4 regions of the Pantoea phytobeneficialis genome follow, and region 2 is predicted to be linked to each of the others. Evidence: riboswitches for the same ligand, from Rfam matches in the RefSeq annotation. Region 2 holds a riboswitch; each other region holds the start of a gene.

Region 1 (5,456 bases), on a different contig from region 2:
AAAGTGCTGCGGTTTTTGCGCCACGACCCCCATCGCCACCGATTTCACCAACTGACTTTCCAGTTGATTGGTCACTGCTAACATCCCCTCGCTACCGTGGACCTCAATGCGTTGATCGTAACCATAGCTGGCGCGACGGCTGTTGGTGATCACTGCCATTTTGCCGCTGGCACAGGTCAGGGTGACCACGGCGGTATCGACATCGCCTGCCGCTTTGATTTGGGGATCAACCAACGCTGAAGCGGAGGCATATACCGAGACGGGTTCCTCATCCAGTAACCAGCGTGCCATATCAAAATCGTGAATCGTCATATCGCGGAACAAGCCACCGGAGACTTTCACGTATTCCGGCGGTGGTGCACCCGGATCGCGCGAGCTGATGGTCACCAGCTCGGTGCTGCCAATCTCCCCGGCGCGCAGGCTGGATTGCAGGTGTGCCATGCTGGGATCAAAACGGCGGTTAAAACCAATCATCAACGGCACACCTGCTTCCCGCACCGTGGCAAGGCAGCTTTGCACGCGCGCCAGGCTGAGATCGACCGGTTTTTCACAGAAGATGGCTTTGTTCGCTCTCGCGGCGGCTTCAATCAAATCGGCATGGGTGTTGGTGGCACTGCAAATCGCCACCAGATCGATGCTGCTGTCTGCCAGGATGGTGGCGAGGTCGGCAACTGTCGCGCCATACTTCTCGGCCAACGCTGTCGCTGCCGGAGCATAGACATCCATAACATACGCCAGCCGACACTGCGGATGGGCGGCGATATTTCCTGCGTGGATCTGGCCGATACGACCGGCACCCAATAAAGCGACATTCAGCATTGGTTATTCCTCGGGGGTAGAAAGGTTGTGGCGTTATTAATCGATGCGGGTGCAGATCAAGTCAAAACAAAGCCCCGGCGGCGTGATGAATTGATGAGGTAGATCACAGGCTTTTTTGATGTAACTAACATCAAATGTGAATAATTAGTTGTATTTCATGCGCTTGATGGATTTGGCTTTTTGCCAGGATGTACGGATACTGATTGCCTGTGAGGTAGATGACATCAGGACATGCCATGAAGCAACATCACTGGAAATCGCCGTCGATCAAACAAATCGCGCAGGAAGCTGCCGTCAGTCCCGCCACCGTTGACCGGGTGCTGAATGGTCGCGAAGGCGTAAGGGAAGTGACGCGCAAAAAAGTGGCAGACGCGATGCAGCGGCTGGGATTGAACGCAGATACCGGCAACCCGAGTGCTAACAGAACGCGCATTGCGATTATTTGCGAATCCGGTTCCAGTTTTCTCCATCAGGTGGAGCAACAGGTACGCGCTGCTATCAATGATTATCCCCAGCTCCATTTCAGCCTCGATAGCGTGCCGAACGTGCAATTCAATGCCGAACGCTTCAGCCAACTGATTACCCGGCGAGCCGCCACCAGTAGCGGCATCATCCTGGTGTGTCGCGATGAGGTAAAAATAAATCGTGCGGTTAAAGCGGCGATTGATGATGGGGTCCCGGTCATTTGTCTGACCAGCGATCTGCCCAATTCGCGGCGCAGCGCCTATGTGGGTATCGATCAGGTCGCTGCCGGAGCCACTGCGGGCTGGTTTATGGGCCGTATGCTGCCCGCACAGCAATCGGGCAATATTCTGCTGATTTGTAGTTCGACCTATCGTACCCAGGAGGAGCGTGAGATTGGCTTTCGCCGCGTGTTGCGCGAGGCATTCCCTTGGTTAACCATTCGTGATCGCGTCAACATTAACGACGAAGCGGAAACCGCGTATCTCAGCGTAAAAAAATGGCTGGAGCGGGGGAACCCGTTGGCAGGGATCTACAACACCGCAGGCGGTAACGAAGGGGTGGCGCGCGCGTTAACCGATTTTGGCGTACAGGATCAGGTGATATTTATCGGCCATGAATTGAGTGAAGCGAGCCGACTGCTGCTGGAGAACGGCACCCTGGATTTGGTGCTCGGCCATGATATTCGTCGGGAGATCGATCTGTGCCTCGCCCTGTTGCAACAGCCGGGCAGCGGTCAGTCGTTCAGTGACAGCAAAATTCCGCTGCTCACCTGGCATCGCTACTCTTATTTTGCCTGACGGCTCAGGGGCAGAACACCACCCACAAAATGATCACGCCGAATATACACACCAGAATGGCTGAAATGATTGAATCAGCACACATAATTTACCTGCCGGATTTCAGGATGAGGGGACGAGAATACGCGCAAATCATGGAGAAAAATGGATGAACCTGAAACAGGGAATTTTTAAAGGTTAGGCTTTGTTGCCGGGCTTACACTTGACGTAGCCTGGCGGCTGCAATACAAATAGACGCGTCGGGGGAGTCTCGCTCAAGAGACTGAGAGGCTAAAAGCGCACTGCGCGGCTTAGCGACCCTTTGAACCTGACCCAGTTGATACTGGCGTAGGAAGACTGACAGCCTGTCATTTCGGCTGTCTGACATCGGGACGTTTTTCCGTTGCGCGTGTCATTTCCCTCCTCCTGTATCCCGGGTCTCAGTGCGAAAACTGAGAGGCCGATGTGAATTCTCCCCTTTGTATTACGGAATACCCGCTATGAGCCGCTGGTCTGTACTCGGTGGCGGTGTTGCGGGCCTGTGTGTGGCGACCTTACTCGCCGAACGCGGTGAACAGCTTGAAGTGATTAGCGATGACGCGCGTCAGCCCGCCTCCTGGTTTGCCGGAGGTATGCTCGCACCCTGGTGTGAAGCAGAAAGCGCACCACGCGCCGTCATTGAGCTGGGGCAGCACTCCGCAGCCTGGTGGCAACAACGCGTCAGTTGCGTTGAACATCAGGGCACGCTGGTGGTGGCACCACCACGCGACAGCCAGGAACTGAACCGCTTTGCCCGCATGACCGAACAACATCAATGGATTGATCCGGCAGACGTGGAGCCAGCCCTCGCCGGGCGCTTTGCCCGTGGTCTGTTTTTTGCGCAGGAGGGGCATCTCGATCCTCGCCTGGCACTGAATGAAATGCGTGAAAAGTTGCAGCAACGTGGGGTGGCTTTTCACCACGGGAAGCCGTCGGGGCAGGTGATTGATTGCCGGGGCATCCATGCGGCAACAGCGTTGCCGGGCCTGCGGGCGGTGCGGGGCGAGATGTTGATTTTACACAGCGATGAGGTGCGCTTCTCACGCCCGATTCGTCTGCTGCATCCGCGCTTTCCCTGCTATCTGGTGCCGCGTCGCGGCGGCCATTTTATGCTCGGTGCAACTATGGTCGAAAGCCATGATGCCAGCCCGATCAGCGCCCGTGCCATGATGGAGTTGCTGAGCGCGGCCTGGGCCATCCACCCGGCGTTGGCCGAAGCGCGTATTGTCGAAAGCGCCAGCGGTTTGCGTCCGGCGTATCCGGCAAATCTGCCGGAAATTCACTATCAAAACGGGACATTTTACCTTAACGGGATGTACCGCCACGGCTTCCTGCTGGCTCCGCTGATGGCGGAACAACTGATGCAGCGTTTAACTTCGGAACAACTTCATGAATATTCAGCTTAACGGTCGCCCGGTGCTGACGGCCGCCCGTACCCTGACCGAACTGCTGCGTGAGCAGCAGATTGACGTGGCCTGCGTGGCAACCGCCTACAACGGTACTTTTGTCCCCAAATCCCGCTACGACAGTCAGCAACTGGAAGAGGGTTGTCAGCTCGAAGTGTTATCACCGATGCAGGGGGGCTAATGATGTTTTATGGCTTTGAACCGCAATCCCGCTTTCTGCTTGGTACCGCAGGTTATCCCTCACCGGCAATTTTGCAGCAGGCGATTGCGGCTGGCGGCAGCGAGATCATTACCGTCAGTCTGCGGCGTGAAGGGGCCGCTGGGGCCGCCTTCCGTGAACTACTTGCGCAACTGGATGTACGCGTGCTGCCGAACACCGCCGGGTGCCACACGGTGCAGGAAGCCGTGACCACAGCGCAGATGGCGCGTGAATTGTTTAACACCCCGTGGATCAAGCTGGAGGTGATCGGCCATGCCGACACGCTACAACCTGATCCCTTCGCGCTGGTGGAAGCGGCACGCATCCTTTGCGCCGATGGCTTTCAGGTATTCCCCTACACCACTGAAGATTTGATCGTCGGTGAAAAATTGCTTGAAGCCGGCTGCGAAGTGCTGATGCCGTGGGGCGCACCCATCGGTTCCGGTCAGGGGCTACGTAACATTGATGGCCTGCGCGCGATGCGGGCCTGGTTCCGTGATGTTCCGTTAATTGTCGATGCGGGCATCGGTGCCCCCTCGCAGGCAGCACAGGCAATGGAGCTGGGTTTCGATGCCATTCTGCTCAATACCGCAGTGGCTAAAGCGGGTGACCCGGTGCGGATGGCAGGAGCCTTTCGCCAGGCGATCGAGGCAGGAAAAGCTGCCCATGACGGTGGCCTGATGGAGAAACGCGATATGGCTGCCGCCTCCACGCCGATCTTTGGCCTGGCGACTTTCGGCGGAGAGGGGTAATCATGGATCGCTACCAACGTCAGATGATGTTGCCAGAGATTGGCGAGCAGGGGCAGCAGCGGCTGAGTCAGGCTCGGGTGCTGGTGGTGGGCGCGGGTGGGCTGGGTTCCACGCTCCTGCCGTTGTTGGTGGGAGCGGGTGTCGGTTATATCCGCCTGTACGATGACGATGAGGTGGCGCTGCACAATCTGCACCGTCAGACGCTGTTTGATATGCAGGATGTGGCGCAACCTAAAGTCACCAGCGCGCAGCGCGCGTTGCTGCGGCGTAACCCACTGGTGCGGGTGGAGCCGTTGCCGTTGTCCTTAACCGCCAGCAATGTGCAGCAGGCGCTACATAATATCGATCTGGTGATCGACGCAGCGGATAACTTCGCCGTGACCTATCAACTGTCCGATGCCTGCCATCCATTGGGTATCCCTTTGATCAGCGCGTCGGTACTGGGGCGACAGGGTTATGTCGGCGGATTTTGCGGCTCAGCACCGAGTTACCGCGCGCTATTTCCATGTTTACCCACCAGTGCAGCCAACTGCAACACCGCAGGCGTGATGGGACCGGCCGTCGCCGCGCTCGGGGCGTTACAGGCGCAGATGGCACTCAGTGTGTTGCTGGGGTTTGCACCTTCGCCGCTGGGTTGCCTGGTCAACTGCGATTTTGTGCACTGGCATTTTCGCCAGTTCCGTTTTGATGGCGCAGGCGAGCCGGATCAACCTGGCGTGCCCTTTATTGATACCCGACTTCTCAGCGCTGAAGATTGCATTGTCGAGTTGCGGAGTCGCGAGGAAGCCCCGGTTAGCGTGGCGGCCTGGGCGCAACGCATTCTGCCACAACAACTTGACGCCTGGCAGCCACCTGCTGATCGGCGCATTGTGCTGGTGTGCGCCAGCGGCATTCGTGCTGCCCAGGCGGCAAGCGCGCTGGCGCAGCGTGGCTGCACCCGACTGGCGATTCTGGCGGCCAATCGACCATGAACCCGGATATTACGCTGCACGATCTCAGT
Region 2 (5,456 bases):
GGCTGCGGAGTCGGCAATGCGCCGCCATTTGCAGGAGATGATTATGACAATAACGCCGATTGCAGAACGCAATAGCGAGTGGTTTGAAGCGCCTTAAGCAGTGTGACATGCCGTAGCGGCGCGATTTATCGCGCTGTTTTTTTGCGGCATCATGCGCAGAATTGCGCCGCTACGGTTTAATTATGCGATCGTCACATCTTTGGACAAATACACATCCTGCACCGCGTTAATCAGCTCCACGCCCTCTTTCAGCGACTTCTTAAACGCTTTGCGTCCCAAAATCAGTCCCATACCGCCGGCGCGTTTGTTAATCACCGCCGTACGCACCGACTCGGCCACATCGGTTGCCCCTGCTGCCGCACCGCCAGAGTTAATTAACCCGGCGCGCCCCATATAACAGTTTGCCAACTGGTAGCGTACCAGGTCGATTGGGTTTTCGGTGGTCAACTTGCTGTAAACGCGATCATCGGTATGGCCGAAATTCACCGCGGTATAACCCCCATTATTCTCTGCCATTTTTTGCTTCACGATATCCGCGCCAATGGTCGCGGCCAGATGGTTGGCCTGACCGGTTAAATCGGCGCTGGCATGGTAATCCACGCCATCTTTCTTGAAGCCGTTATTGCGCAGGTAGGCCCACAGCACCGTCACCATACCCAGCTCATGCGCACGTTCAAACGCGGCGGAGATCTCTTCAATCTGGCGACGTGATTGCTCAGAACCGAAGTAGATGGTGGCCCCGACCGCAATGGCTCCCATATTGAACGCCTGCTCGACGCTGGCGTACAGCGTCTGATCATATTGCGTCGGATAGCTCAGCGTCTCGTTGTGGTTCAGCTTCACCATGAACGGGATCTTGTGCGCATAACGCCGCGCCACCGAGGCCAGCACACCGTAGGTGGAAGCGACGCAGTTGCAGCCCGCTTCAATCGCCAGCTCAACAATATTTTTCGGGTCGAAGTAGTGAGGATTGGCGGCAAATGAAGCGCCGGCGGAGTGCTCAACCCCCTGATCAACCGGCAAAATCGACAGGTAACCCGTCCCAGCCAGGCGACCGGTGTTGTACAGCGTTTGCATGTTGCGTAATACCACAGGAGAACGATTGTTATCGGTCATTACGCGATCAACATAATCCGCGCCCGGTAAATAAAGGCTTTCCGCTGGAATGGTCATGCAGCGATGTTGAAGAAGGCTATCCGCTTCTTGGCCCAATAACTGAACGATGTCCGTCATACTCACTCCTGATTAATGGCTGGATTGGAACCGGCACCTGCCGATTCGCCCCCAACAGCCTGGACCGGGATCCGCCAGGCTGGCAAATTGCTGACTCCATTTTTCAGACAGATACGCAGGCAAAAAATGGCAATTCGGCGTTACGCCCTACCACCAACGATGAAAATGGTGCACCGGTCCAATGCCTTTTCCGACTTCCAGAGAATCGGCATGCAGTAACGCTTGTTGCAACCAGGCTTTAGCCTCGGAGAGCGTCGCAGCCCAGTCATCATGGCGTGGACGTAGCGCCGCCAACGCAGCTGACAGCGAACAACCGGTGCCGTGGGTGTGGCGAGTATTGACGCGTGGCGCGGTAAAACGCTGACGTCCGTTGCGGGTGATAAGCCAATCCGGGCTCTCCGCATCACTCAGATGTCCTCCCTTCATCAGTACCGCTTCACACCCGAGATCCAGCAATGCATCCCCCTGCATCAGCATCGTCTTCTCATCCTGCGCCACACTGCGGCCAAGCAGCGCTGCGGCTTCTGGCAAATTCGGCGTAATCAACGATACCTGTGGTAACAACAACTCACGCAGGCTGGCGATGGCATCCGGTGATAACAACGCATCGCCACTTTTGGCAATCATAACGGTGTCCAGCACCACGAACGGCAGGCTGGCACGCTTCAGCTTGTCAGCGACAATTTCCACCACCGCCGTTTCCGCCAGCATGCCAATTTTTGCCGTGTCGATACGCACATCATCGAGCACCGAATCCAGCTGCGCTCCGACAAAATCTGGTTCGATACGATAGACCGACTGCACACCACGGGTATTCTGGGCCACCAGCGCGGTAATGACGCTGGTGCCATAGGCACCCAGCGCGGAGAAGGCTTTGAGATCGGCCTGAATTCCAGCACCACCGCTGGGGTCAGTACCGGCAATAGTCAATGCGTTAATACGTTTCATGGCGTCACCTCCAGTGTCCACAGCGCATCCAAAAAGGCAGCAACAAAGCTGCCCGGCCCCTGGACCTGACGTGCCGCCCGTTCACCGGCCAGTGACATGACCCGACAAGCTGCCGCCACATGTTGCAGACGTTCACCCGGCAGGCTGGCAAAAGCCGCCACCACTGCCGACAGCGCACAACCTGTCCCCACTACGCGTGTCATCAGTGGGCTGCCGCCCGGGATGGCAAAGGTATGCTGACCATCGGTAACGTAATCCACTTCGCCGGTTACCGCCACAATGCTGCGGTAATCGTGCGCCAACTGTTGAGCAGCGCTGAGTGCGGCGTCAGCCTGATGCAAGCTGTCCACGCCACGCCCGCCCGCCGCCTGGTTCGCCAGGGCAAGGATTTCCGAGGCGTTGCCACGGATGGCTGCCGGTTGCTGGGTCAATAGCTGCTGACAAAATTCGGTGCGAAAGGTTAACGCGCCCACCGCGACCGGGTCGAGCGTCCAGGGTGTGCCGGCACGGTTTGCCGCCTCTACCGCAGCCTGCATGGCGATGCTGCGATCGCGCGTCAACGTACCCACGTTAATGAGCAGAGCATCGGCATAACCGCTGAACTGTGCGGCCTCATCAGCGTCGATCACCATGGCAGGTGAGGCACGCAGTGCCAACAGGACATTAGCGGTAAAGGTCTGTACCACATCATTGGTCATGCAATGTACCAGCGAAGCATGTTGATGCAGTAACTGAAGCGAGTGCGCGAGTTGCGCGGAGGAAAGAAGGTCAGGTTGTTTCATAAAGCTCCCAACCGGCGATCAAGAAGGCGAATGCGGTCAGGCATCTGACTTCCCTACGCTGGCATTATCCAGATCAGGTGGTACGGGTATTTCTCAGCCTTCACAAGGAAGGGCACCCCGAGTCATTTATATGACTGGCAGATTAGGGCAAGTGACTTGCTGACGCAAGCCCGCCCTGCTCAATATACCGCTGGGCTTTTTCCCCCATACGTTGCGTAGCGGCGCGATTTATCGCGTAAAACTTCAAGTTCGTGTGATAAATCGCAGCACTACGATTGAAAACAAATACACATTGCGCATGTGGTCGTTGCTTGTAAAATGACCACCGAGATTATTCCCACAACAAGATGAAGGATTTATGGCAAAAGGAATTGTGCTTTGTCAGGGAGACAGGACGTCATGCGGCGGCAAAATCACCGCAGACGCAAGAAGGCGATCCTGTTACCTGTGGGAAAGATGGTAAGACCTACAAGATTATCGGAGGCATACCTTTTTACACCAGCGGCCCCGATAAAAAACGTATTGCCGGATCGCTTGATAGCCACAGTTCATGTCCTTGCAAGGCTAAAATCACACCGTCTAACGCTTATCCTGGCTATGTGAAAGAAGAACCCCCTGTCTCGCGAGAGACTGGTTTAGCGGCTTAGGCTCCAGCCGCATTAATGCCAAAATTTCAGTCAGAACCAGAACAACATGCAATTCACTCAATTAATGAAATCGATGAGGCTTGCTCAATTGGCCGGGAAGATGAATGTTCTAAGAAAAAATACACCGAGATTGGTCGCTTCTCTGGAGGACTTGCTGGTGGTTATATTGGAATACGCTTCAGATAAAGGCGAATACCTTGGTGAACTTTTCTATAATTCGGTAGGTAAATGACATGAACGTTGTATCTGCTATTTTATTTTCGTTATTTCTCGCCTCTACAATCACAACATATGGATATTCCGCGTTAAAAACCGAAAGACACATTATGTTATGTACTCTCTTTCGTGAAAAATCTGGATACTTACCCAATGGAATGACCCTTGCTCAGAATGGAGGGGCTTTCTTTACCTTCCAAAAAGATTTATATTTCTTCTTGCCACTCATTGTCAGAAAAGGCAGTTTTACTGTTAGAAACATGAAATCAGAACATTATGACTTCATACGAAGTCTACCACATGAAACGACAGGATGGTTGAAGATCAAGTTCTATTTATTTACCATAACGACCACTCTACTTTTTTAAATTTTTTATTTGATTGTTTTTCATAAAGGCATTATGAAATCATACGTAAACAACATGCATCCTCACTATAAACCCGCGCGCCAGCATAAGTAAAAAACCCCGCAGAACGGGGTTAGTCAGTTATTTTCTTCCTGAAAATCACTTTCGCTGATATTGATTCAAGTACTGCTTAACTTTCTCAGTACCATTACCTACGTTAGCAACAGCGGTACGCAATTGTGTCGCGCTCACTTCCAGGGTGTTCGTCCAATACTCAACCTCCCAGGTTTCAGTAAGACTAATAAAGCGTTTGTCTTCCGGTTGTTTTCTCTTTAAATCATCAGCCATTTTGCAGCTCCTGAGGTTAATCCTGAAAACATGACTATCGCTTCTTAAGAAGAGTAACTCGTTAGCTTAACCGAAGGATGTTAGCCGTCCGGTGATTGCCATACAGCCCCACTTAAGGCCAGGAGCCAGCACAGCGCTGGCTTCCGGAAAAAATCCTAGACAATATGGCTGACGATATCAAGGTATAGCAACTATACCAAAGAACAACAGAATAAAACTTTTTTGCTGCATCTAAAGGCTGAATGTTGTTCCCGGTTTTCTGCTAATCAACAGGATCAAGTACTGAGAAACAATTGACTCACATAAACAACAAAACAGTAACATTATGATATTAGTGAATTAAATGCTGATTTTTGCGTCCTGCGTCATAAATCGTACTCATCGTCATTGATAATTCGCGTCACGAAAAATAGCATCTGCGCACTGGTTACACGAAGTAACAGTAAATGGAAAGCATCATCACACAAGGGATTATCACGGAGGATTTACCATGCACAGGACAGTTCGCACGTCGCTATCCACAGCTATCGCCACTGCACTTCTCATTACATCATTTATCCCTGCCCCTGCTTTTGCAGCCGGTTTCATTGATGACTCATCCCTGACCGGTGGTCTCTACTACTGGCAGCGGCAGCGCGATCGCAAAGAGATGGATCCGCAACAGGGTAAATACGGCCAGTATGATGCCAACCTGCATCATGCAACAGGCAATGCCAGCCTCGATTTCTCCTCAGGCTATCTGGCGGACGTCATCGGCCTTGACCTTGCTGCGTATGGCGCGCTGGAGCTGACTCATGGTGGTCCGGCTGCACCCAACGAAATCGGGTTCAGTGATGCCAGCAACCGCTGGGATGAAAAATGGACCGGTGATAAAAGTGGTGCCAGCTTGTACAAAGCTGCGCTAAAAACCCGATGGCAGGATTACTGGCTGCGTG
Region 3 (5,456 bases), 1.3 Mb from region 2:
ATCGACAAATAACAGGTCCGGTTGATGCTGGAGTTGTTGCCAGGCAGCTAATAGAGCGGGCACTTCGCGGAATGATAAAAAACCGGGGATATAGGGCATGGTGGTGCTGATGCGGGCAATCTGATGCTCCACCAGTTGCAACGAGGGGTACTCAAGAATCACCAGCGCGGCGCGCGTCACTTCCCCGCCCTGTTCAAACCCGACATCGGCACCGGCAATCAAACGGGGCGGCAGCACCTCAAAATCGTCCTGCCGCACCACGTCAGCTGCGCGCTGTTGCTGTTCCGTGCGTAGCGCCGCTAAATCCATCGCTAGCCCTGATGATAAGGACGTGACAAACGATGCACCGCCTCAACAAAGGCACCGGCATGCTCTGGCGGTACATCCTGATGGATACCGTGGCCCAGATTGAAGACGTGGCCTTCACCCTTGCCAAACCCTTCAAGGATGCCAGCCACTTCCTGCTCGATACGGGCCGGTGGGGCGTAGAGCATTGACGGGTCCATATTGCCCTGCAACGCCACTTTGTGGCCGACGCGACGACGGGCATCGGCAATATCGGTGCTCCAGTCCAGGCCCAGCGCATCACAGCCAGTTTCCGCGATCGCTTCCAGCCATTGCCCGCCACCTTTGGTGAACAGGGTGATCGGCACACGGCGACCTTCGTTCTCATGTAGCACGCTATCAACGATTTTGTGCATGTAGTAAAGCGAGAACTCGCGATAATCACGTCCGGTCAGCACGCCGCCCCAGGTGTCGAACACCATGATCGACTGCGCACCGGCTTTGATCTGCGCGTTCAGATAGAGGATCACGCTGTCGGCCAGCTTATCCAGCAACGCATGCAGCGTTTGTGGCTCGGCGTACATCATCTTTTTGATTTTGGTGAAGGCCTTGCTGCTACCCCCTTCAACCATGTAGGTAGCCAGCGTCCACGGGCTACCGGAGAAACCGATCAGCGGCACTTCGCCTTTCAGGTTATGGCGAATGGTGCGCACCGCATTCATCACATAACCCAGCTCTTGCTCCGGGTCAGGTACCGGCAGTTTGTCGACGTCAGCGCGGCTGGTAATCGGGTGAGAGAAACGGGGGCCTTCACCGGTTTCAAAGTACAGGCCCAATCCCATGGCATCCGGGATGGTGAGAATATCGCTGAAGAGGATTGCCGCATCCAGCGCATAGCGACGCAGCGGTTGCAGCGTGACTTCACAGGCCAGCTCAGCATTTTTACACAGCGACATAAAGTCACCGGCCTCGGCGCGTGTGGCTTTATATTCCGGCAGATAACGCCCGGCTTGTCGCATCATCCAAACCGGGGTGACATCCACCGGCTGACGTAACAGGGCGCGCAGATAACGATCGTTCTTCAGTTCACTCATAATTGGCTCTCTCACTGACAGGGCGCCAGTGTAGCATTTTCACAGCGCGCTGGCGCGACAGTGGGCAACGGTATCTTCAATCAGACGTCGCGCGACGGTACCCGGCGGCGGTAATAAAGGTAACGCATCGTAGCGGAACCAGCCGGCATCCAGCAGTTCTTTGCCGTCATGCTGTAGCTCCCCGCCATCGTATTCCGCCATATAGGCCATCATCAGCGAATGGGGGAATGGCCAGGGTTGTGAGGTGACGTAACGTACGTTTTTCACTCGTACATTGCTCTCTTCCATCACCTCACGCGCCACTGCCTGTTCGAGGGTTTCCCCCACTTCAACAAAACCGGCCAGTACGGTGTAGACGTTGTTACGATGCTTTGCGTGGTTCGCCAGCAGGATCTCATCTCCGCGCCGAATCGCCACAATGATGCAGGGCGCGATTTGCGGATAATAGCGTTCACGGCAGTGACCGCACAGGCAAGCAAACTCACGTTTGCTCAAATGCATTTCGTGGCCGCAATAGCCGCACCAGCGATGCGAACGAAAGAATTCCGCCAGTTGCACGCCACGCCCGGCAAGCTGGAACAGGCCGACATCTTCGTCAATCAACTGGCGTACTGAGCCCATATTGTCAGAACGTGATTCACGCACCAGCCAGACGTTTTCACCCTGCCATTCGCCAATCACCATGCCGCTGCTGCCCGCCAGATCGAATTGTTCCGCCGTCCCGTGCGGCAGCTCACCCTGTGGCAGCCAAAGTTTTTGTTCATGGCTGACAATCCACCAGCCAGCGTCTACGCTTGAGATCTCACGTTGCATTTAAATCGTCATCCTTAGCGTCTATTCGCAGAATGAACCACTATAACCCACATGGAGCCTTGTATGCTTACTCAGTTAGATGACCTGACCGAGCGTGTAGGCCGCGGTAACGAATTGGTCGATTCATGGCTACACGCGCGTCGTCAGCTACTTGTGACTTACTACCAGTTGGTTGGCATGAAGCCCAAAAAAGATGCGTTGAGTGCCCTGGACGAACAGGCGCTGGATGCCTTTTGTCATAACCTGGTGGATTATCTCTCCGCCGGCCATTTCAGCATTTATGAACATATTATCAGTGAGATGCAAGGTGACAGCCCGATGATCGCCGCCGCGCAAATCTACCCGTCACTGGAAGCCAATACCGAACGAATGATGCAACTGTATGACGGCCATCTGCAACAGGCCATCACCGATGACAACTGCGTCACCTTCCAGCAGGCGCTGTCTGAAGTGGGTGAAGTGCTGGAGTCGCGTTTTACGCTGGAAGATAAGCTGGTGCATCTGGCATGGGACAATCAGCTGGCGCATACGCCGGTAGCGAATGAAAGCATCATCGCCCGCCCTGCTTAGCCGCCCGCATTTGTAAAAGACTTGTTATTCGTAAAAAGCCCTTCTATGCTACGAGGGCTTTTTTATTTTACGGTTTAACACCGTAAATATTTTCTTGTCGGAGTGCCCATTTTGGGCTGAGACCGTTAATTCGGGATCCGCGGAACCTGATCAGGTTAGTACCTGCGAAGGGAACAAGAGTAAATATCACAGCCGGTGCGCGCGCCGTTTCTGTTACTCCTTCCGGACTCCGGACAAGCAACTTCCATCATTTACAGGAAACTTGCTATGTCTGTTGTAAAAACTTCTCGTCGTGAACAACGCGCCCAGGCGCAGGAATTTATTGATTCCCTCCAGGGCACTGCCTTCCCCAATTCTAAACGTATCTGGATCACCGGCAGTCGTGATGATATTCGTGTGCCGATGCGTGAGATTCAGCTCAGCCCGACCCTGACCGGCGGCAGTAAAGATAATCCGCAATACGAAGCCAACGAACCGGTGCCGGTATATGACACGGCCGGGGCTTACGGCGATCCGCATGCATCGATTGATGTTCATCGGGGGTTGAGCAAACTGCGCGCCAACTGGATCGCGGAACGCGGCGACAGTGAAACCATCGACCAGCTCAGCTCCAGCTATACACAGCAACGCCTGGCAGATGAGGGTCTGGATCACCTGCGTTTTGAACATCTGCCCCAACCGCGACGTGCCAAAACAGGCCGCCGTGTTACCCAGTTGCATTATGCGCGTCAGGGCGTCATTACCCCGGAAATGGAGTTTATTGCACTTCGTGAAAACATGGGGCGCGAGCGCATCCGTGGCGAAGTGTTGCTACAACAACATCCTGGCCATAGCTTTGGTGCGCATCTGCCGGAAAATATCACCGCCGAGTTCGTGCGTCAGGAAGTCGCCGCAGGGCGAGCCATCATCCCATCCAACATTAACCACCCTGAATCTGAGCCGATGATCATTGGCCGCAATTTTCTGGTCAAAGTGAATGCCAACATCGGCAACTCGGCGGTCAGCTCCTCAATTGAAGAGGAAGTGGAGAAGCTGGTGTGGTCGACACGCTGGGGGGCTGACACGGTGATGGATCTCTCGACCGGCCGTTATATCCATGAAACACGCGAGTGGATTTTGCGTAACAGCCCGGTGCCGATTGGCACCGTACCGATTTATCAGGCGCTGGAGAAGGTAAACGGCATCGCGGAAGATCTGAATTGGGAAATCTTCCGCGACACCTTGCTGGAGCAAGCCGAACAAGGCGTTGACTACTTCACCATCCACGCCGGCGTGCTGCTGCGTTATGTGCCGATGACGGCGAAACGTCTGACCGGCATCGTTTCGCGTGGCGGTTCAATCATGGCGAAGTGGTGTTTGTCGCACCATCAGGAGAGTTTCCTGTATCTGCACTTCCGTGAGATTTGCGAAATCTGTGCTGCCTATGATGTTGCTCTGTCGCTGGGTGATGGACTGCGTCCGGGTTCGATTCAGGATGCCAACGATGAAGCGCAGTTTGCCGAGCTACATACGCTGGGTGAGCTGACCAAAATCGCCTGGGAATATGATGTGCAGGTGATGATCGAAGGTCCGGGGCATGTGCCGATGCAGATGATTCGCCGCAATATGACCGAACAACTGGAACATTGTCACGAAGCCCCGTTCTATACCCTCGGCCCACTGACCACCGATATCGCCCCCGGCTACGATCATTTCACTTCTGGCATCGGTGCCGCGATGATTGGCTGGTTCGGCTGTGCGATGCTGTGCTACGTCACCCCGAAAGAACATCTGGGTTTGCCGAATAAGGAAGATGTGAAACAGGGATTGATCACCTATAAAATTGCCGCTCATGCCGCCGATCTGGCGAAGGGCCATCCTGGCGCCCAGATCCGCGATAACGCCATGTCGAAAGCGCGATTTGAGTTTCGCTGGGAGGACCAGTTCAATCTGGCGCTCGACCCACATACCGCGCGCGCTTATCACGATGAGACACTGCCGCAGGAGTCGGGCAAAGTGGCACATTTTTGTTCCATGTGCGGCCCGAAATTCTGCTCCATGAAAATCACCCAGGAAGTGCGTGACTTTGCCGCCCGTCAGCAGGCGGAAGCCCAGCCGATTGAAATCGGGATGGCGCAGATGTCAGATGCCTTCCGTAGCCGTGGCGGTGAGCTTTATCATGCCGCCGATGCCCTGAAAGAGGAAAATGTATGACCGCCGCCTTCCCCAGTACCGCCCCACGTTTAGGACTTTACCCGGTTGTCGATAGCGTTGAGTGGATTGCCCGTTTGCTGGAAGCGGGAGTACGCACCATTCAGCTGCGTATTAAAGATTGCGAAGATCATGAAGTGGAAGAGGCGGTGCGGGAGGCTATCGCACTCGGCAAACAATATCGCGCCCGCCTGTTTATCAATGATTACTGGCGCCTGGCAATTCGCTACAACGCCTATGGCGTGCATCTCGGCCAGGAAGATCTGGATGTGGCCGATTTGGAGGCAATTCGTCAGGCGGGCTTGCGCCTCGGCTTATCCACCCATGATGATGCCGAACTGGATCGGGCGCTGGCGCTGCGCCCCTCCTATATCGCGCTGGGGCATATTTTCCCGACACAAACTAAAGAGATGCCATCAGAACCGCAAGGCATTGCAGAGTTAACACGTCATCTGGCGCGGCTGGAAGGCATTTCAACGGTAGCCATTGGCGGTATTTCGTTGG
Region 4 (5,456 bases), 1.8 Mb from region 2:
GCAGCGTGATGTTACGCGCGACGCAGACGCTATGCACCAGTTGCAGCATCTCCTGACGCAACGCCGGATCGAGTGCAGAAAAAGGTTCATCCAACAATAGAATCGGCTGATTGCGCAGCAGACAGCGCGCCAGCGCTACGCGTTGGCGTTGCCCGCCGGAGAGCTGTCCCGGCAGGCGCTGTAGCATCTCCTGAAGCCCGGTCTGCCCGGCGATCTCAAGCACCTGCTGTTTCTGGTCAGCGGTGAGTTTTAAGCCCGGATGCAGCCCCAGTCCCAGATTCTGCTGCACCGTCAGGTGCGGAAACAGGTTGTTCTCCTGGAATAACATCGACACCGGGCGCGCGGCGGGGACGCTGGCGGTATGCTCTTCGCCGTTCAACCATAAACTGCCGCTGCTGACCGGCAAAAAGCCGCCAATCAGGCTAAGCAGGGTACTTTTCCCGGCTCCGCTCGGACCCAGGATCGCCAGCCGTTCGCCGGCTTGCGCACTAAACTGGAAGCGCATCGGCAGATGCTGGTACAGGTAGGTGAGGTTATTCAGTGTCAGCATGACGACCTGGCAATTTTTCCATCAGGGTAAACAGGAGCAGGCACAGCAGCAGCAACAGCAACGCGGTGACCGCGCCGTCCTCGCCGCGATAGGCGCCAATTTGCTGGAACAGATAGAATGGCAACGTGCGGAAATCCGCGCTGCCAAACAATGCCACCACGCCAAAATCGCCAATCGACAACACGCAGGCAAAGGCCAGCGCCTGGGCAATCGGACGTTTCAGTGCGCGCAGTTCAAGCAGGCGCAGGCGGTTCAACCCCTGCATACCCAGCGAGGCGCATAACTGATTGTAACGCGCGCTGAGATCGCGCATCGGGTTCTCCAGCACTTTCATGGCATAGGGGATGGCGATCAGTGCGTTCGTGAAGATCACCAGCCCGTCGGCGGATTGCGGCAGGCCAACGGTGGCGTTGAACAGCAGGAAAAAACCGCTCGCCAATACGATGCCTGGCATTGCCAGAATCAACATGCCACTCAGTTCCATTGCTTGCGCCGGGATAGTGTGATGACGCAGGCGCAGTTCACGGCTGCTCCATAACAGCATCAGGGTAAGAATGACACACAACACGCCTGCTCCGATGGCAATGCGTAATGAGGTAAAGGTGGCCTGCCACAAGGCCGGTTGTTGAATCGCCCCGGCGACGCCGCCACGCAGGCCATCAGTCACTACCGCCAGCAAAGGCGGGAGCAACAACAACAAGGCTAAACCGATCAATAAGCCATCGCTGAGGCGCGCGCGCCAGCTATCCTGGGGATCGCGCCAGCCGCGTATCTGCTGACTTCCGCTCGGAATAGCTTGGCTGAAGCGCTGGCTCAGCAACACCAGCAGCAGGCAGCAGCCCAGTTGCAGCAGCGCCAGCAGGGCCGCGCGACCGGGATCGTAGTCAAAACTCAGCGCCTGAAAAATTGCCAGCTCCAGCGTGGTGGCCTGCGGGCCACCGCCCAGTGCCAGCACGGTGGCAAAACTGGCAAAGCACAGCATAAAAATCAGCGCGGCGGTGGGCAAAATCTGCCGCCGCAGCCACGGCCATTCGAGTAAGCGGAACAGGTTCCAACTGCGCAGGCCGAGCTGCGCCGCCAGCTGACGTTGCTCGCCCGGGATGCTTTCCAGCGACTGCAACAGCATGCGCGTGGCCAGCGGCAGATTGAAGAACACATGTGCCAGCAGAATGCCCTGCAACCCATAGGGTGAGAAGTGATAATCGATACCTACCAGGCTGCACAGCTGGGCCAGCCAGCCGCTGCGACCATAGACGCTCAGCAGGCCGAATATTGCCACCAGCACCGGTAGCACCAGCGTCATGGCGCACAGGCGTAACAGCAGGTTACGTCCGGGAAAACGTCGACGGTACAGGGCGCGCGCCAGCGGGATCGCGGGGATGACTGAGAACAGCGCCGACAGTAACGCCTGCCAGAAGGAGAAAGCCAGTACGTGATGCAGATAGTCATCGGTGAGCAGGCCACGCCAGTCACCGATGGGGGCTGACATCAACAGCGCACCAAACGCCAGCAGCGCCACCGCGCATAACAAGAGCGCGGTGAAACTGCCGGGCAGAAGCCAGCCGGGAATTAACGGCTGACGGCGCGTTGCCATGCACTTATCCAGTCGGCGCGATGGTCGGCAACCTCAGTCGGGCTATATTGCAGCGCCGTTTGCGGTACGTTTAGCGTCTGATAACCGGCAGGCAACTCGCTTTTAATCACCGGATACATCCAGTTGCCGGTCGGGATGGTCTGCTGGAAGGCCGGGGATACCATAAACTGCATAAATTGCTGTGCCAGTTTTGGTTGTTTGCTGCTGGCGAGCTGTGCCGCCACTTCAACCTGCATGTAATGGCCTTCGCTGAACGGCGCTGCCGCGTAGTTTTCTTTCTTCTCTTCAATGATGTGATAAGCCGGGGAGGTGGTGTAACTCAGCACCAGATCGCCTTCACCTTTCAGGAACAGGCCATAAGCTTCACTCCAGCCTTTGGTGACGGTGACGGTTTTTTGCGCCAGTTTTTGCCAGGCTTCCGGTGCTTTGTCGCCATACACCTTTTGCATCCACAGCAGCAAGCCAAGTCCGGGGGTGCTGGTACGTGGATCTTCATAGATCACGCGCCATTTTTCAGGGCTTTCTACCAACTCTTTCAGGCTTTTGGGCGGGTTCTTCAGTTTATTTTTGTCATAGACGAAGGCGAAGTAGCCATAGTCGAACGGGATAAAGGTGTCGTTGTGCCAGCCATCTGGCAGTTGGAGTGCGCCGGTATCCACCTGGCTTTTGGCAAACAGGCCGGTTTTTTCTGCCGCCTGCACCAGATTGTTATCGAGGCCCAGCACGATATCCGCTTTGCTGTTTTTGCCTTCCATACGGACACGATTGAGCAGCGACACGCCATCTTCGAGCGCGACATATTTCAGCTCACAGCCGCACTGGGCTTCAAAGGCTTTTTTTACTGCCGGACCGGGTCCCCAATCGGCAGAGAATGAATCGTAGGTGTAGACGGTCAGTACCGGTTTGGCAGCCAGCGCCGGGGCAGAAATCAGCAGCAGCACGGGCAGAACTTTTTTAAACACTTTGCGCTCCTTGAGGAGAAGATAAGGTTGAGTCGCAAAGGATCTGAGCAGTGAGGCATCTCAAATCCCTACGCCGGTATTAACCGGATCAGGTTCGACGGGTCTCTCTCAGCCCCTGTAATGCAGGGCACCCCGTTGAGAACGGCTCATTCTAGTCATTTCCGGCTCAGGGCGAAAGGTTCACAGCTCCGGCGGGGCAAACCAGGCGGATTTAAAGTCAAACCAGCCAAGGGTATTCATGCGCACACCACGCATACTGCGCTGGCCTTCCAGCAGCAACCAGTGATGAAACAGCGGATGCAGGTAGTCACTGTCCACCAGTTGCTTGCTCCATTCCGCCAGCGGTAGCGTTTTTTCGCGCCAGCGTTCAGCCGCGCTTTGCCAGTCTATTGGGATGCATTGCTGCATCAGCGGCAGCTCATACAATTGAGCGAACAGCGAGTAATCCAGCGGCAGGGTGAAGTTGACACTGCCAAGCCAGATATCGCTTTCGCCTTCACCGTTAAACCATGCTTCGTAACTCAGTTCACGGGTGATTAACTCTACGCCCTGCTGCGCCAGCAGTGGGCGCAGCGCATTGGCGATCCCTTCATGCTCAACATGATGGCTGTACCAGCTGATGGTCAGTTGGGTGAGATGCTGTGGTTTGCTGACTGGGGTTAAGTCGCGGCGGTGGTGCCAGCGAGGAATCAAGCCATAGGCCGGGAACCAGTAGCGTTGATACCCTACCCCGGCGTTGTTCAGCAGGGCGATAGGGTTAAACAGATAGCTGACCCAGCGGCGGAAATGGGCATCGCGTCCCTGCTCTGAACGTTGGTCATACAGCAGAAAATAGCAACCCTCTTCCAGGCGGCTCTCCTCCGATTTTTCATCGGCGGTTTCGCCCTGCAACTTCACTCCGGCATACACCAGTTCGTCGCTGATTTCCGGTAATACCCAGATTGAGACATCATCAATCAACGCGCGGTAGCCGAAGTAGTCATCAAAAGCGGCAATTTTAAGTTGGCTTTGCTGGTTGCGCACCACGCTGTAGGGGCCGGTGCCAATCGGCTGACGGGCGAAATCGCGAACCGTTTGCCACTCGCGCGGCAAGATCATCGCGCTGACGCTGCCAAGCAACCACGGTAGCCAGTTATCGGGTTGAGTCAGTTGAATATCCAGCGTCCAGGGGGCAGGGGAGTGAAGTTTGGCAATATGGGAGAACAGCGGTTGGGTACGCAGACGATCCAACGAGCTGATGACATCCTCCATCTCCAGTTCACGACCGTGGTGAAAACGAATCGCGGGTCGCAGGAAAAAGCGCCAGTGCAGCAGCGATGTTTGTTGCCAGTGATGGGCAATATCGGGTTCAATTTCCCCCTTTTCCTCATTTATCCGTGTCAGACCACTGAAGATTTGCCGCGCTAAATGGGTTTCGGAGCGACGCAACGGGGAACCGGGTAGCAGGTTGGGAAGCGGGCGATAATAGAGGACGCGCAGAATATGCTTACCCTGGCGGAAGCTGCGGCCGAGGTGAGAAGCAATCATTTGGCGTACCTGATTTTTGTCGCCTACCAATTGCACCAGTTGTTCGATGCGATCCTGCTCCAGCAAATCTTCGGCGCGCTGCTGCTGCAATGCCAGCCCGGTATAACAAAAACTCAGCGTTGAACGTTTACCCCGTCCGGCTTCGGCCTGCCAGATTAACCAACCCGCATCCTGCATGGCATTCAACAGGTTGCGCATATGACGTCGCGAGCAGTGCAGCAATTCCGCCAGTTCGCTCAGGGTGGTTTCCTGATCCTGGCCCTGGCAGCTTTGCCACAGGCGGATAAATTGCTGTTGTAGACGTGAAGAAGACATAAAAGGGGAACTCCGCCGCGTAATCGCTCAGTTTTTCTTGCCCTATATTAGAGGCATAGTAGACCCCAATGGAAGAGCGGGAGGCATTCAGTCATGAATGGCGCTCTGCCAGCGGTTCTGCCGACGTAGAACCTTTTCTGAGTAGGGTGCAATTTCACCGCCAGCAGTGTGTTCTCTGCTGGCTTTTTTCGTCTTGCTGTGGAATCTTCTACCCTCATTTTTTTCCCCGATTGAATCCGCAAAGGGATTTCTGCATGAAATCGCTGTTAACGCGTAAGCCGTTCCTCAACCCGGTTTATCTGGCTTTTATGGCCGTCTCCTTTATGGTTGGCGTGGCCGGTGCTTTGCAGGCACCGACGCTGAGCCTGTTCCTGACGCGTGAAGTGCAGGTCAGGCCGTTCTGGGTTGGGTTGTTCTTTACCGTCAACGCGATTGCCGGGATTGTCATCAGCCTGCTGGTGGCGAAACGTTCCGACAACCACGGCGATCGCCGCCACCTGATTATGTT

The links. Region 2 has a riboswitch for thiamine pyrophosphate ahead of thiM (hydroxyethylthiazole kinase). Riboswitches for the same ligand answer to the same signal wherever they lie in the genome.
Region 1: another riboswitch for thiamine pyrophosphate. It lies ahead of CTZ24_RS21040 (FAD-dependent oxidoreductase); the one in region 2 lies ahead of thiM (hydroxyethylthiazole kinase).
Region 3: another riboswitch for thiamine pyrophosphate. It lies ahead of thiC (phosphomethylpyrimidine synthase ThiC); the one in region 2 lies ahead of thiM (hydroxyethylthiazole kinase).
Region 4: another riboswitch for thiamine pyrophosphate. It lies ahead of thiB (thiamine ABC transporter substrate binding subunit); the one in region 2 lies ahead of thiM (hydroxyethylthiazole kinase).

Annotation. Positions count from the first base shown of each region.
Region 1 is NZ_CP024637.1:176,895-182,350, forward strand. It holds gene iolG (inositol 2-dehydrogenase) at 1-819, opposite strand, end outside; gene CTZ24_RS21035 (LacI family DNA-binding transcriptional regulator) at 1,056-2,081, shown strand; TPP riboswitch at 2,313-2,432, shown strand; gene CTZ24_RS21040 (FAD-dependent oxidoreductase) at 2,561-3,505, shown strand; gene thiS (sulfur carrier protein ThiS) at 3,489-3,686, shown strand; gene CTZ24_RS21050 (thiazole synthase) at 3,689-4,456, shown strand; gene CTZ24_RS21055 (HesA/MoeB/ThiF family protein) at 4,459-5,427, shown strand; gene CTZ24_RS21060 (ABC transporter ATP-binding protein) at 5,424-5,456, shown strand, end outside.
Region 2 is NZ_CP024636.1:3,322,864-3,328,319, reverse strand. It holds gene CTZ24_RS15425 (GntR family transcriptional regulator) at 1-97, shown strand, start outside; gene fbaB (class I fructose-bisphosphate aldolase) at 181-1,233, opposite strand; gene thiD (bifunctional hydroxymethylpyrimidine kinase/phosphomethylpyrimidine kinase) at 1,381-2,181, opposite strand; gene thiM (hydroxyethylthiazole kinase) at 2,178-2,963, opposite strand; TPP riboswitch at 2,997-3,093, opposite strand; gene CTZ24_RS15405 (DUF3606 domain-containing protein) at 4,333-4,521, opposite strand; gene chiP (chitoporin ChiP) at 5,012-5,456, shown strand, end outside.
Region 3 is NZ_CP024636.1:260,925-266,380, reverse strand. It holds gene nfi (deoxyribonuclease V) at 1-309, opposite strand, end outside; gene hemE (uroporphyrinogen decarboxylase) at 312-1,379, opposite strand; gene nudC (NAD(+) diphosphatase) at 1,419-2,192, opposite strand; gene CTZ24_RS01175 (Rsd/AlgQ family anti-sigma factor) at 2,256-2,762, shown strand; TPP riboswitch at 2,851-2,952, shown strand; gene thiC (phosphomethylpyrimidine synthase ThiC) at 3,030-4,955, shown strand; gene thiE (thiamine phosphate synthase) at 4,952-5,456, shown strand, end outside.
Region 4 is NZ_CP024636.1:759,859-765,314, forward strand. It holds gene thiQ (thiamine ABC transporter ATP-binding protein ThiQ) at 1-550, opposite strand, end outside; gene thiP (thiamine/thiamine pyrophosphate ABC transporter permease ThiP) at 534-2,144, opposite strand; gene thiB (thiamine ABC transporter substrate binding subunit) at 2,120-3,106, opposite strand; TPP riboswitch at 3,154-3,251, opposite strand; gene sgrR (HTH-type transcriptional regulator SgrR) at 3,287-4,948, opposite strand; gene CTZ24_RS03385 (MFS transporter) at 5,203-5,456, shown strand, end outside.